Regions from separate parts of the Virgibacillus sediminis genome, predicted to be linked through region 1. Evidence: riboswitches for the same ligand, from Rfam matches in the RefSeq annotation. Region 1 holds a riboswitch; the other holds the start of a gene.

What was found. Region 1 has a riboswitch for cobalamin ahead of ACFODW_RS11815 (ribonucleoside-diphosphate reductase subunit alpha). Riboswitches for the same ligand answer to the same signal wherever they lie in the genome.
Region 2: another riboswitch for cobalamin. It lies ahead of ACFODW_RS08005 (DUF4430 domain-containing protein); the one in region 1 lies ahead of ACFODW_RS11815 (ribonucleoside-diphosphate reductase subunit alpha).

The regions. Positions count from the first base shown of each region.
Region 1 is NZ_JBHRRZ010000017.1:167,744-175,614, reverse strand. Features, by position in the region: gene ACFODW_RS11835 (ABC transporter permease) at 1-375, shown strand, start outside; gene ACFODW_RS11830 (ABC transporter ATP-binding protein) at 375-1,169, shown strand; gene gdhA (NADP-specific glutamate dehydrogenase) at 1,314-2,693, opposite strand; gene ACFODW_RS11820 (LysR family transcriptional regulator) at 2,828-3,733, shown strand; cobalamin riboswitch at 3,820-4,013, shown strand; gene ACFODW_RS11815 (ribonucleoside-diphosphate reductase subunit alpha) at 4,168-6,402, shown strand; gene ACFODW_RS11810 (flavodoxin) at 6,399-6,869, shown strand; gene ACFODW_RS11805 (ribonucleotide-diphosphate reductase subunit beta) at 6,814-7,857, shown strand.
Region 2 is NZ_JBHRRZ010000014.1:106,701-114,571, forward strand. Features, by position in the region: gene ACFODW_RS07995 (response regulator transcription factor) at 1-43, shown strand, start outside; gene ACFODW_RS08000 (ATP-binding protein) at 43-1,806, shown strand; cobalamin riboswitch at 1,859-2,043, shown strand; gene ACFODW_RS08005 (DUF4430 domain-containing protein) at 2,221-2,649, shown strand; gene ACFODW_RS08010 (ECF transporter S component) at 2,655-3,158, shown strand; gene ACFODW_RS08015 (helix-turn-helix domain-containing protein) at 3,390-4,460, shown strand; gene ACFODW_RS08020 (RecQ family ATP-dependent DNA helicase) at 4,457-5,992, shown strand; gene ACFODW_RS08025 (CPBP family intramembrane glutamic endopeptidase) at 5,979-6,545, shown strand; gene ACFODW_RS08030 (hypothetical protein) at 6,559-6,810, shown strand; gene ACFODW_RS08035 (genetic competence negative regulator) at 6,977-7,555, shown strand; gene ACFODW_RS08040 (Glu/Leu/Phe/Val family dehydrogenase) at 7,740-7,871, shown strand, end outside.

The DNA of each region.
Region 1 (7,871 bases):
GTAGGGCTGTCGAATGGACTTGTTGCCCTGTCCGGCGGCTTGATCGCCCAGCATGGCGGTTTCGCTGATGTCAATATGGGAATCGGGATGATTGTGATTGGTTTGGCCTCTGTAATTATCGGGGAGGCATTATTTGGCACCAAGACAATAGCCAGGGCAACTCTGGCAGTTATTCTCGGGGCGGTCATCTACCGGATGATCGTTACCTTGGCACTGCGTGTCGATTTCCTGGAAACCGGGGATATGAAATTGATTACGGCGGTCATTGTCATTGGTGCATTGGTGGCACCTAAGCTGATACAGGTGAGAAAAGAGAAAAAGCGGCGCCTGGCCAAGCGGAATCAGCTTACACGCCAGGTGAAGGAGGTTTCGTAATGCTTGAGCTTAGCAACATATCAATTACTTTCAATGAAAATACACCGGATGAGAAAAAAGCATTAAGGAATATTGACCTGACCTTGGAAACCGGTGACTTTGTGACAGTTATAGGCAGTAATGGGGCCGGTAAATCCACACTGATGAACATAATATCAGGGGCCTTGATACCGGATGTAGGGGATGTATTAATTGGCGGAAAACAGGTGGTCCATCTGCCGGAATATAAGCGTTCTTCTTTAATCGGCCGTGTATTTCAGGATCCTATGGCCGGGACCGCCCCTTCCATGACCATAGAGGAGAATTTGGCCATGGCCTACTCACGGAATAAGAAGCGGGGGCTGCGGCTTGGGGTGAATAAAAAACGGAAGAAGTTGTTCCGTGAACATCTCTCTACCCTTAATATTGGATTGGAGAACCGGCTCACTGCCAAGGTCGGCCTCTTGTCCGGTGGGGAAAGGCAGGCCCTTTCCCTGCTGATGACTACCTTTACCAAGCCTGACATCCTCTTGCTGGATGAACATACTGCGGCATTGGACCCTTCCCGTGCCGAGCTGATTACGAATCTGACAGGAGAGGTCGTCCAGGAAGCAGGATTAACTACCTTGATGGTGACTCATAATATGCAGCAGGCTCTGGACCTTGGCAATCGCTTGATTATGATGGATAAGGGTGAGATCATCTTTGAGGCTAGTGGAGAGAGAAAGCAGAAGCTTACGGTAGAGGATCTCCTTTACGAGTTTAAACGCATAAAAGGTTCCCAGATGGAGAGTGACAGAGCAGTCCTTGGATGAATTAAAAAACAAAAACGAGAGCTTACATGTAAGCTCTCGTTTTTGTGAGTGGCAAAAAGTATGAAATTCGATCTTAAATCTATTCAGGGGCATGAGTAAAACCCGTTCGCCGCAAAGAGGAAATCCTTCCTGAGCTATGTTTGATTAAACTCCCTGTGCAACCATGGCGTTAGCCACTTTTTTGAAACCGGCAATATTGGAGCCGATTTCGAGATTGCCTGGGGCACCGAATTCTTCAGCAGCTTCCGCACAGTTTTTGTAGATGTCTTTCATGATTTTTTGCAGTTTTTCATCTACTTCTTGGAAGCTCCAATTGAGCCTCATGCTGTTTTGTGCCATTTCCAGAGCAGAGACAGCAACTCCGCCTGCATTAGCAGCTTTCGCAGGTGCGAATAATACATTATTCTCGATGAAGGCATCAATTGCCTCAGACGTACATGGCATATTTGCTCCTTCTGCAACTGCCTTTACACCATTTTTAATTAGCAGATGTGCTGCTTGTTCGTCCAGCTCATTCTGAGTCGCGCAAGGAAGAGCAGCATCGCAAGGCACTGACCATATTCCCTCACAGCCTTCATAGAAGGATGCATGTGGATGTGTTTCAATGTAATCGCTGATTCTCCCTCTGTTCACTTCTTTAATTTCTTTGATAGTATCGAGGTCGATTCCATTTTCATCAACGATATAACCGCTGGAATCACTGCAGGCAACCACTCTTGCGCCGAGTTCCTTTGCTTTTTCCATGGCATAGATGGAGACGTTGCCGGATCCGGAAATGACCAAAGTGCTGCCATATAGTGCTAAGCCGCGATCTTTAAGGGCTTCTTTCATGAAGTAGATGACTCCATAACCGGTAGCTTCTTTTCGGGCAAGGCTTCCACCGTACTCCAGTCCTTTTCCGGTCAAAACACCTGCTTCGTATTCGCTGCGCATTTTCTTGTACTGGCCAAACAAGTAGCCGATTTCCCGGGCTCCTACACCAATATCGCCAGCTGGAATGTCGGTGTTTGGCCCAATATGCTTGGAAAGCTCTGTCATGAAGCTTTGGCAGAATCTCATAATTTCATTGTCTGATTTCCCTTTGGGATCAAAGTCTGCGCCGCCCTTACCGCCGCCGATTGGCTGTCCTGTCAGAGAATTTTTGATAATTTGTTCCAGGCCGAGGAATTTTATGATACTTTGGTTTACAGAAGGGTGGAACCGTAATCCACCTTTATATGGCCCGATCGCACTATTGAACTGGACGCGGAATCCACGATTTACTCTCACTTTCCCCTGGTCATCCACCCAAGGGACACGGAAGGTGATCATTCTTTCCGGTTCTGAAAGCTGTTCGAGTATACCTTTCTCCATATAAACAGGATGCTTCTCCAAAAGAGGGGTGAGGGATTTGAAGATTAGAGATGCGGCCTGGTGAAATTCAGGTTCGTTAGGGTTTCTTTCTACAATATTAGAATAGACTTCGTCTACATATTGCTGTACTTTCTGATTCTTTTCTGGGGCTACGTTCGTTAAATTCGTCATAATAGCATCTGTGACCTCCTTGTTTGTAGTTGAAACAATATACTGTTAATTTTACATGTTATGATAGATATCAACAATATGAATTATAGATTGCTTTAATGCTTTTTTGAGATGAATGAAATGAGGTGCTTTCTATGGAATTGAAACAGATCAAATATTTTCTGGAAGTGGCTAAGCGGGAGCACGTGACGGAAGCGGCCAATGCTTTACATATTGCCCAGTCGGCTGTAAGCAGGCAAATTTTCAACCTGGAGCAGGAACTTGGGGTCTCCTTGTTTATCAGAGAAGGCAGAACGGTCAAACTCACTCCAATCGGCAGGGTATTTAAAGAGCATATGGAACAGGCTATCCATGCCATCGATGATGCTGCCCAGGTGATTGAGGAATATACCGACCCGGAGCGAGGCACAGTGCATGTCGGATTCCCCAGCAGCCTGTCGGCATACATGCTGCCGACCGCTGTTTCAGGCTTCCGGGAACGTTACCCCGATGTGAAATTCAAACTAAAACAGGGGTCCTATCATGAACTGAAGAAGGCCGTAACGAACGGGGAGATCAACATGGCCCTCCTTGGGCCGGTGCCCACGAATGAAAAGAAGCTGAAGGGGGCTATTCTGTTTACCGAAAACATGGTGGCTCTTCTGCCGGCAAGCCATCGATTTGCCCAATCGCCATCCTTGACCTTGAATGATCTGCGAGGCGACCAGTTTATCCTGTTCCCGGAAAATTATATCCTTAGGACATTGATCATCAATGCTTGCAACCAGCTGGGATTTGATCCGGAAGTCTCCTTTGAAGGGGAAGATATTGATGCCATCAAAGGGTTGGTTTCTGCGGGTCTTGGTGTTACTCTGGTACCAGAGATTACACTGGTGGACAGTCTGCCCAGAGCTACCGTTAAGGTTCCAGTAAGAGAACCAAACGTGGCAAGGACGGTGGGCGTCATTATACCAAAAGACCGGCAGCTCCTGCCTACTGAGAAAGTATTCTATGACTTTCTGAAAGAATTCTTTACCAGACTGGAGCGGTTTCAGAATTAAGGAAGGGTATTTGTTGCATATATGTTTACCCATAAGCTAATTTAGGGTACGATATATTGTGAATCATTAATATTAAAAATACTATATGTAGTGTAGTGAGTTATGGTGGCATGTGATGCCTTAATAGGGAATCCAGTTGGAATCTGGAACTGCCCCCGCAACTGTAAGTGTGGACGAAAGGGAATGGCCACAATGCAATCTGCTGATAAGAAGATTGTGTTGGAAGGCCCCTGGAGGTGGAAGCACGAGTCAGGAGACCTGCCGTAACTCCATGTTTCATTTCTCCGGGGTGCGGGATTATTGAAACGGCCGACGTCAATGGTCACGTATGCCGTTTTATGCCGTTTATCCTGTGAGGGTGAGCGGCTTTTTATGTTGCGCCGGACCCTGGGGGCGGTCTCCTGCAGTAACAAGTCTATCAGAGGAGGATATACATGATTACAGAGAAAGCGGTCATCCAGGAAGAGTTGATCGAGCGAATCAATCAAGCGGCAGCTGGCCTATCTATCGATACGGAAAGGTATATGGAGAAAGCCAAACAATCAGTCAACCCAGGGGATACAGCAAGTAAAACTTCAGAAATTCTAATAAAGCAGGCATTGGAAAACATAGACGAGGCGAACCCGGATTGGACCTTCCTGGCATCCAGGCTCTATTTGGATAATTTGTATAGGGAAGCGGGAAAGAACAGGGGATTTGAACCTTCCCTGAAATATGGCGGTTTTTATCAGTTGCTGGATACCTTGACAAAAAAGGGCATCTATTCGCCGCATCTCCTTGAGACATACAGCAGGGAAGAGATTGAAGAACTTGAAAAGATTATAGACCCGGAAAATGATCTGCTTTTCCACTACCTTGGCCTCTATACGCTGGCGACCCGCTATTTGGCCACGGATCATGAGAAGAATGTGTATGAACTTCCACAAGAACGCTGGATGGTCATCGCGATGCATCTGATGCACCAGGAAGTGCCCGGGCAGCGATTGGAGCTTGTAAAAGAAGCTTATTGGGCCTTGAGCAATCTATACATGACAGTGGCTACTCCTACATTGAATAATGCAGGCAAAACACATGGGCAGCTTTCCAGTTGTTTCATAGATACAGTGGATGATAGCCTCCAGGCGATTTACGACAGCAATACCGATATTGCGAAGCTCTCTAAAAATGGCGGCGGCATTGGAGTTTATATGGGGAAAATCCGGAGCCGCGGAAGCTCCATCAAAGGATTCAAAGGGATGTCGAGCGGTGTCGTTCCATGGATTAAACAGCTGAATAATACAGCAGTGAGTGTGGATCAGCTGGGGACAAGAAAGGGCGCCATCGCCATTTACTTGGATGTATGGCATAAGGATATTGAATCCTTCCTAGATCTGAAGCTGAACAATGGGGACGACCGGATGAGAGCCCATGATATTTTCACTGGTGTATGCCTTCCAGACTTGTTTATGGAGCAGGTGGAAGAGCGGGGTGATTGGTATTTATTCGACCCGCATGAGGTACGCCGTGTCATGGGCTATTCTCTTGAAGATTTTTATGATGGGACTCGTGGGGATGGCGAATGGAGGAAAAAATACAGGGAATGTGTGGAATCGAAGGAGCTGTCGAAAAGGAAGGTTCCTGCCATCGATATCATGAAAAGAATGATGAAGTCACAGTTGGAATCAGGCACTCCGTTCATGTTTTATCGGGACGAAGTGAACAGAAAGAACAGCAACCCACATGAAGGGATGATCTACTGTTCCAATCTCTGTACGGAAATCACACAGAACCAGTCTCCGACAGAATTTGTCGAAGAGTGGCTGGAAGAGGAAGGAAGCCTCATGAAGAAATATAAGCCGGGGGATTATGTGGTCTGCAATTTGAGCTCGATCAACCTTGGCAGAGCGGTGCCGGACAAAGTGCTGGAGAGGCTGATCCGCATCCAGGTACGCATGCTTGATAATGTAATAGATATCAATACACTGCCCCTGCCTCAGGCAGAGCGTACCAATAGGAAGTACCGTGCGGTAGGATTGGGGACTTTCGGGTGGCATCATCTTCTGGCTAAGCTGAATATTGAATGGGAATCCGAAGAAGCTGTCCGTTATGCCGATGAACTGTATGAGCGGATTGCCTATACAGCCATCAGACAGAGCCAGGAATTAAGCAGAGAAAAAGGGAGCTACCCAGCCTTCTCCGGCAGCAAGTGGGAAACAGGCGAGTATTTCCGCGAGCGGGATTATACGGGTGATGACTGGGAGGAATTGCGGCAGCTGGTTCAGGAAAACGGCATACGGAATAGTTACCTGATGGCAGTCGCACCGAATTCATCGACATCTATGATAGCCGGTTCTACTGCAAGCATCGATCCGGTATTCAAGCCGTTCTATCACGAGGAAAAGAAGGATTTCAAGGTCCCGGTAACTGCCCCGGAACTGGATCACCGCACATATGATATCTATCGCCGCTCCGCGTATATAGTCGATCAACGCTGGTCGGTGAGACAGAATGCGGCAAGGCAGAGGCATGTTGACCAGGCTATTTCATTCAACTTCTATGTACCGAATACGATTCGGGCTTCCGTGCTGCTGGACCTTCACCTTCAGGCATGGAAAGAAGGCTTGAAAACGACCTATTATGTCCGCTCCACTTCGAATGATGTAGAGGAATGTGAGTGGTGTGAGAGTTGAAGGTGCTGGTTGCCTATCTTTCCTACAGTGGAAACACCGAGGAAATAGCGGAAATGATTGCCGAAAATTGTAGACAAGCATCCATCGAGGCGGAAATGCACCGAATTGGAATTGACCCACCGATTGATCCGCGTAACTATGAGGTGATTTTTGTTGGAACCTTTACTTGGGACAGGGGAAGTACGCCGGATGAAGTGAAGGATTTTGTCTTGGAAATTGGATACAAGCCGAATCATATGGCCATCTTCGGCTCAGGTGATACTCAATTTGGGGGAGATGAATTATTCTGCCGATCTGTGGATAAGTTGTGTACATTTTATAAGAGCAAGTGGCCTGGGCTGAAAATTGAACAGTCTCCCAGAGGGGGGCAGGAAAAGAAAATAATAGAATGGACGGAAGGAGTGCTGGATGATGTCCGAAGCATTGCTGGAAAGAGCAAAAACACTGGAGCCCCGCCATCCAAATAAGTCTACGGCACTATTTGGAGGAAAATCAAGCGGAATATTAAATTGGAACGATATAGCTTATCCACACTGGTATAAACTATATAAGCGGCTTGTGGGCAATTACTGGCAGGCGGATGAGGTTAATATGTCCGCAGATGTGAAGCAGTTCCCCACATTAACAAAGGAAGAACAGGATGCTTACCTGAAGATCATTGGATTGTTATCCACATTGGATGGCCCCCAAACAAGAACAGCCCTTCTGCTTTCTTTGTACGCGACAGATCCGGCTGTACAGTCTATTATGGCAGTCATCTCCCAACAAGAGGCTGTGCATAATGAGAGCTATTCCTATGTGCTGTCTTCGGTAGTGTCGCTTGATGAACAGAACGAATCCTTCCAATTGGGCAGAAGGGATCCCGTACTGCTGAAGAGAAACGAGCATCTGATTCAGCAGTACAACCGATTTGTCGAAGAGCCAACCATGGAGAATATCTTGAAAACGCTGGTGTATACTTCCTTATTGGAAGGGATGTTCTTCTATTCGGGATTCGCCTTTTTCTATAACCTGGCACGGAACAATAAAATGGTCGGTACTTCCACGATGATCAGCTATATCAACCGGGATGAGCTGGAGCATGGCCGGTTCATATCGGAGCTGTTCCGTGCGGCTCTTGCAGAACGGCCGGAGTACAATACAACAGAGCTGACAGGATGGGTATATGAGCAGTTCCGCCTGTCGGTGGATTTGGAGATAGAATGGTCCTCCTACGTATTGAAGGAAATAGAGGGAATCGATTTGGAGGAGATGAAAGGGTATATTAAATACCGTGCGAATAAAATGCTGCGGATGATGGGGTTGAGTGAGATTTATCCAGATTATGTGGATAACCCCATGAAATGGATCCGCGCATATGTGGATAACTTTGATGATACGAAAACGGATTTCTTTGAGCAGAAATCCAGGCAATATACGAAAACAAGTGATTTAAATGGATTTGATGACCTGTAGATGGAGAGGTTGAT
Region 2 (7,871 bases), on a different contig from region 1:
CGTTTGGGGTGTCGGCTATAAATTCGAGGTAGATGACGCATAATGTTTTGGCGCAGCGTAGTAGGGAAGCTGGCGGCAACTATCCTGCTGTTGGTTTCTTTTGTATTATTTATATTAACCATACTGCTTCTCCAGTTTTTTGAAAACTTCCATATCCAGGAAGCTGAAAAGGCAATGATGCAGACGGCCACGAAAGTTTCCGTGCTTGTGGAACAGCACCCGGACCGGGCACTAATTAAGGAAACAACGGAACGAATCGCTGACTTGGATACAAGAATTGCTATTGTTTTTGGGGATGGAGAGGTCTGGGTGTCGGACAGTTCCAATGAAGAATTGTCAGAGTTCAAAATGTCTTGGCTCGATATGGATAACAAGCTTGCCAGGGTGATTACTGATGACGCCGAAATTAAACAGCAAATGGTGCTTCCTGAGAGTGGCATTGAAGCAATGATTGCAGGGGCGCCTGTATCCACTACTCAGGCAGGCGTGTTTGTTTATCAATCTTTAGATGTCATTGAACAGACAAAAAAAGAGACAACCCAGATTATCCTTTTGGCGGCAGGTATTGCAATTATATTGACCATCGTATTCGCCGTGTTCCTTTCGTCACGGATAACCTCTCCTCTGATAAAAATGAGGGAAGCTGCTTTCGATCTAACCAGAGGGGAATTTAATACTAAGGTTCCTATATTGACTCATGATGAGATTGGAGAGCTGGCTATTGCGTTTAACCGCATGGGGAGACAGCTGAAATTCCATATAAATGCTCTGCGGCAGGAAAAAGAGCAATTCTCCAGTATAGTAAGCTCGATGGCAGATGGTGTGATCACTTTAAGCCGCAATGGTGAAATGATTGTTATTAACCCGCCGGCAGAGAAATTCCTGGAAGACTGGTATTTTGAGAAAGGGAGCAGCCCGGAAGAGGAAGACGGGAGACTTCCCGATGAATTACATGAGATCCTTCAAGAAGTGGTTCAAAGGGAGAGGGAAGAACTGTATGAGACGAGCCTGCAGGGTAGAAATTGGGTTATGCTGATGACCCCTTTATATGACCAGACACATGTTAGAGGAGCTGTCGCCGTTATTAGGGATATGACGGATGAGAGACGCTCCGATAAATTAAGAAAGGATTTTATTGCCAATGTCTCGCATGAACTACGTACCCCAATTTCTTTAATGCAGGGGTATAGTGAGGCAATCGTAGACGATGTAGCAGAGTCGAAGGAAGATAAGAATGAGCTGGCCCAAATTATTCATGAAGAATCATTGCGCATGGGAAGACTAGTAAATGAACTCCTTGATTTGGCGAGGATGGAAGCTGGCCATATCGAGCTTAATAAGAGTAAAGTCAACGTCGGAACGTATGCTGACCGGATCATCAAAAAATTTAGTGGCCTAGCAGAAGAGAACCATATCGAATTGAGGCTGGAAAAAAATATCAGCCGTAACCAGGCTTATTTTGATCCAGACCGCATAGAGCAGGTTTTCACAAACTTAATTGACAATGCTATTCGCCATACAAGTGAGAATGGGGTTGTCCGGGTGTACGTGGATTGCACGGAAAGCGGCCTTGCTGCTGAAGTAGAAGATAGTGGCACCGGCATACCTGAACAGGACCTTCCATTTGTATTTGAGAGGTTTTATAAAGCAGATAAATCAAGGACCAGAAATAAAGAGAAGAAGGGCACAGGCCTTGGCCTTGCCATTGCAGAGAATATCATAGAGGCCCATAATGGTAGTATTAAGGTCAAAAGTATAGAGAATCAAGGAACTACTTTCAGCTTCCATATTCCGCTGGAAACATAATCTTTTCTCATGCAGCCAAATATGATATGATTTAATAAGTAATTAAATTGAATACATGAAAAGGAATTCCGGTGCTTTTAGCTTAATAGGGAATCCAGTGTAAATCTGGAACTGTCCTCGCAACTGTAATTGACGGATGAAATAAGCAATAACCCACTATATGGGCATCATATGGGAAGGGGCTTAGAGTAAGAAGCTGTCATAAGTCAGTAGACCTGCCGAAATTCTGATGTTTCAATGCTTCGGGGATTTGAGCGTTTGAGACAACCGGATACATATAGATGCTATATGGGTAAAATTATGTTTCGATTGTCGAAAAAAGCCATCTCTTGCTAAAGGGATGGCTTTTTTTAAGTGTTGGACGTTCATCGCTCATATTTCAAAATTACAAAACATATTGGGGAGGTACTAGAGATGAAGAGAAGAATTTTGTGGCACCTGGGAGCCCTGCTGTTGGCAATGGGGCTGCTCGCAGGGTGTACAGGGGAAGAATCCACTCAGCAGGAATCGGCTCCAGACACGGATCAGGAAAACACGCAGCAGGCAGAGGAAAAAGAGGAAAGGGTTCACATTACTCTGTCGGAAAACGAAGGGGAAGAAATAATCGCCGAGGAAGAAGTGACTATCACTGAAAATGCCATTCTTATGGATGTAATGAAAGAAAACTTTGATATTGAGGAGGAAAATGGCTTTATTACTTCTATTAATGGCATTGGACCGGAAGAAGGAGAAGAAAGGTCATGGATGTTCTACGTAAATGGAGAAATGGCAATGGTAGGAGCTCAGGAATATGAACTGGAGCCGGGTGATGAGGTAACCTTTGATCTTCAGGCATGGGAATGATTTAGTTGAGCACATATAAACTGACACTTCTTGCATTACTCGCTGCTTTGGCGGTTGTAGGGAGGGCCGCATTCGCTTTTCTCCCAAATATTCAGCCGGTAACTTCCATCATTATAATATGCGGAATTTTCTTAGGGCCGCTTCCGGCGGTACTGCTTTCATTGGTAACAGTATTTTTATCCAATATGCTGCTTGGTATGGGGGTTTGGACGGTCTGGCAGATGGTATCGTGGTCCTTGATCGGTCTGCTTAGCGGGTTGATCGGAAACCTTCTCAAAAGGATGCCATTGGCAGCTCTCGCGGGTTTTGCAATATTTTGCGGTTATTTATATGGGTTCATTGTTTCACTGACAACCTATCAAATTACTGGCCAATTCCTGCCTTATTATTTGGCTGGTCTACCGTTTGACACGTTACATGCATTAGGAAATGGAATATTCATATTAATTTTCTATCCTTTAATAGGTGTATATTTCAAGAAATTTATAGAAAATCATTTAAAACACTGACTCATTCATCAATAAAACAGAAGGCTGCCGCCTATAGCGGCAGCCTTCTCAATTGCTGGTATTTTGACTTTTTCCGAATGGCAATTTATGATTGAATCAGAACCATAACAGGTTCCGTACATATATTTATCCCGCTCTTACCATCCTCGGCCGTCTTACTGATAAATTCAACATAAATTATCACTATATAGCAACCAACAATATAGGAGACTCTTCATAGGGGGAGAGTAAATGATTATTGAAGGCCTTTTACTCCGTAGCATTCACCAACTCAGAGGAGAGAGGACTGTTTCCTCTATCTATCATTTGCTAAAGGGGAAGAAATCTATTCAGACCGTGCAGGACGCCCATATTTATTCGTTGGAACCTTATTTCGGGGTTCATAAGCGGCTTGATAAACGGCAGTTTGACGATATCGTTGACAAGCTGTCTTACATGAAGTATATCCAATCATTATCCGATTTGCAGCCCATCTGGAAGCTGACAAGGGAGGGATTGGGTTGGCTGGATGAGCGAGAGCCGATTCTTGGCCTTGATAAACTGAACGGCTTAAAATATCATGAAACTGGAGTCTTATTTACAGATCGGCTTACTCTATTGATTCAAACATTGACCAACAGCAGAATGAACTATTTTTCTTTTATACCGGTCGTAGATAATGGACCCACGGAGTCCTGGGTGAAAGGCTTCTATAAAAAAGCTCGGGATAAAGAAGGGGCTATACTCCAAGAAATGTATGAAGAGCTTCATCATCTGCTGAAGAACTTCACTGACGATGAAGCAGGAATATTTACCGACCGCTTAACCGGATATAAAAGGTATGGTATGAGTGTGGGACAGCTCGCAGATAAATACCAGCTTTCTATAGATGATACTTACTTAAGGCTCACGGCTATGACGCATAGTATGATGGATCAGATACGTAATAATCCAGGTGCCTTTCCCTTAATGAAGCTGCTGCTTCGTGATTTGGAAGATGATTATGGATTATCCTTCTCAGCCAATACAACTTACAAGCTGTTGAAAAAGGGGTTGGATATAGATCAGATTGCTGGTCGGAGGAAACTAAAAGTTAATACCATTTATGATCATATCGTGGAAATAGCACTACAGGATGAGGGTTTTTCAATTGATTCCTATTTCTCACATGGAGAAAAGGAAGAAATTATCCAAGCCATGAATAAGGCCGGCACCCATAAACTAAAAGAAATAAAGCAGCTGGTTAATGAAAAAGTGAGCTATTTTCAGATACGCCTGCTCATAGCAAGAGAAAAATCGTTGGAAAGGAGGGATCGCCAGTGACACTTGAAGAGAGTTTGCATCATCATTTCGGTTATGCGTCCTTCCGCTCTGGCCAAAAAGAAATCATTTTGGATGTATTGTCGGGTAATAGCGTGTTGGGCATCCTTCCGACAGGTTCTGGTAAATCCATTTGCTATCAACTTCCTGCTAAAATGCTAAATGGGACAACCATTGTAGTTTCCCCTTTAATATCCTTGATGATGGATCAAATCAAGCAATTAAAGGCCATGCAGTTCAAGGAAGTAGTTGCTTTAAATAGTTTTATGGGTCCGATAGAGAGAAAGAGGGTATTTCGGAATCTTTCCCAGTACAAACTGATATACCTTTCTCCTGAACTCCTGCAAAGCGGTGAAGTAATCGGCCGATTGAGGCAGCTGGCCATAGATTTGTTCGTTGTGGATGAAGCTCACTGCATCTCCCAATGGGGTCACGAATTCAGGCCGGATTATCTTAAGCTTGGAGATATTATTAAAGAATTAAACAGCCCTCCAGTACTTGCTTTAAGCGCCACGGCAACTCCACAGGTTCAACAGGATATCATTTCCTCCCTAGGTAAGACGGGGATACATAAACACATATATCCCATGGATCGGAATAATATTGCTTTCTGCATTGAGCCTGTCCAGGACGATAAGGAAAAGCAATCCCATATTATCCGTCTGTTAAAGGAATTCAGGGTACCGGCTCTAATCTATTTTTCAAGCAGACAAGCTGCAGAGGATACCGCTAAAATCTTGTCAGCTAGTCTGGAGGATAGGAATATTGCTTTTTACCATGGCGGAATGGAGCAGAGTGACAGGGTTGCCATTCAGCAGCAGTTTATGAATGAGCAGCTGGATGTCATTTGTTGTACAAGTGCGTTCGGAATGGGAATTAACAAGAATAATATCAGGCTGGTCATCCACTATCATCTGCCAGGGCAAATGGAGTCATTTATTCAAGAGGTGGGCAGAGCCGGAAGAGATGGAAAATCCTCTGTCAGTGTGCTCCTTTATGGAGAGAACGATATGTTCTTGCCGAAAAGGATAGCCGAAAAAGAACTTCCATCGGAGGAAGAACTGAAGGCAGCCGCAAGCATATTAAAGAGTTTATCTCAGGCGGATAGGCAGTTGCCGACAGAGGATACAGAAGCGGAAAATCTCCTCCAATTGACAGAAAGCCAATGGAGATTTTTACGGTTTCAATTAGAGAAGAATGGCGTGTTAAAAGATAATACCATTCTTTTTGAGAAGGAAAAATTTTATAACAGCTTTCTGCAAATAGATGCTCATCGAAGAGAGAGGAAAGCTTTGAAGGAGAATAAATTGAAGGAAATGATTCATTGGATCCATACCACCGAGTGCCTGCGCAAACATTTATACAAGAGTTTTCAGCCATCATTCAGTGAAGCAGCCTATCATTGTTGCAGTAATTGTGGTTTTTCTTTTGCTGACTGGAAACCGGAAGAAAAGAGGCTAAAGGATACCCAGAGAGGCGCCTGGGAGGATAGGTTGAAGAATTTGCTGTTGGTTGGGCAAGATGAAACAAAGTGAGATTGCCAATGCGTTGACGGATAAGGAATTAAGAAAGCAGGTTTTTATATCCCAATATCTCCTTTTGGCTGCAGGGATCATATTAAGTTTCTTCTTTCATGACAGTTATGCTGAGTGGTTCGCTTATTGGCAATGGGACGGCAGGGAAATTCTCCTTTACGGGTTGGTACCCGGGCTGATCATTGTTATCGCTGATTTGCTTTTGATGTACGCTCTCCCTAAAAGCTGGTATGATGACGGCGGGATTAATGAACGGATTTTCAAAGGGCAATCATTAACTTCTATTATCGGCCTGGTGGCACTGATTGCACTGGCTGAGGAAATGCTGTTCAGGGGAGTGCTTCAGACAGCTTTCGGTTATGTCACGGCTAGTATTATATTTGCAGTAGTACATATCAGGTATTTAAATAAACCAGTACTCCTTATTTCTGTACTATTTATAAGTTTTTATATAGGCTATATGTTCGAACTTACGGGTAATCTTGCAGTTTCCATTACGGCTCATTTTACTGTGGATTTTTTGCTTGCATTGGTTATCCGGTTCCAAAAGTGAGGTGCTGTTAACATTGAGTGAAAATGTTCATGCTAATAAAGAGCAAATAAAAGATAAACAGAAAGAGCATTCTGATCTAACAGAAGAACAGGAAAGGGATATGGATATTCTGGAACTGCCTCCCAGGAGAGAGGTGCATGGGTCTGGTAAAAGCAGGACCCGCTGGAAAATGAGTGCACCCTTGATCAGGTTGATCGTGGTGATACTTCTGATCCTTGTTTTGTCTGCTGGCCTATTTTGGGCAGAGGGAGAGGGAATAATTTAACCATATTTGCCCCATTTTTATGTTTTCTGCATGATAATCACCTTATGTAAGTTCAACAATTCTATAATAAGCATATAGTGTATTAAGTAATTTTTGTATACTCCATTCAGTTCGCTGATTAAATATGGACTTGAGCCGGATCGTAAGTTTAGAGGGGGGACGCTGGATGCGTATTGAACGGATGTCCGAAAATCAATTTGCGATTTTTTTAACATTTGATGACTTGGTAGAAAGAGGGTTTACCAAGGAAGAGCTGTGGCACGATGCATTAAGTGTCCGGAATTTGTTTAGTGATATGCTTTATGAGGCAAGCTCCGAATTGGGATTTGAATTGGAAGGAATGCTTCTTGTTCATGTTTATTTAATGCAAGCACAGGGTATGCATGTCATGGTAACTCAAAATTTCGAAAATCAGGAGTGGGAAGAGGATTATATTGAGATGAAAGTTACTTTGGATGAAAGTGAAGAGTTGATATTTTCCTTTGATGCCTTTGAGGATATAATACAGGTTTCCTCCTACCTATCTTCCTTGTCAATTGAGGGAGGCCAAGTCTATTTCATGGATGATTTGTACTATATGCTGCTGAGCGAAGAAGATCTCTCTCAGCAGGATAAAGAAAATGTTATTGCTGTGATGTCTGAATTCTCAATACCGAGTATTATAACTTCCCATAGGCTCAAAGAATACGGAAAGGAGATATTCAAATCGGATGCAGTGAAGGAGATCATCAAAGTCTTTTATTAAGCAGATAATCTAGCTGAAAAGAGATGGACGTAAGAGCAGTTATTATGAAGGAAATGGAGTTCCAAGATCAATTTTTTGTATAAGTAAACAGTTACATTTTATTGCATATTTACGGCTAAGGTGTATACTAATCTCTGAGTACAGCTATATTAAAACACGTATGGATATTCTAGGAGGTAAATTCATGGTAGCCGATAAAACAGCAGATTCTACCCAAGAAAATAAAACGATGGATGTTCTAAGTTCAACACGAACTGTTGTTAGAACCGCGTTGGAAAAATTGGGTTACCCTGAGGAGGTCTATGAACTATTAAAA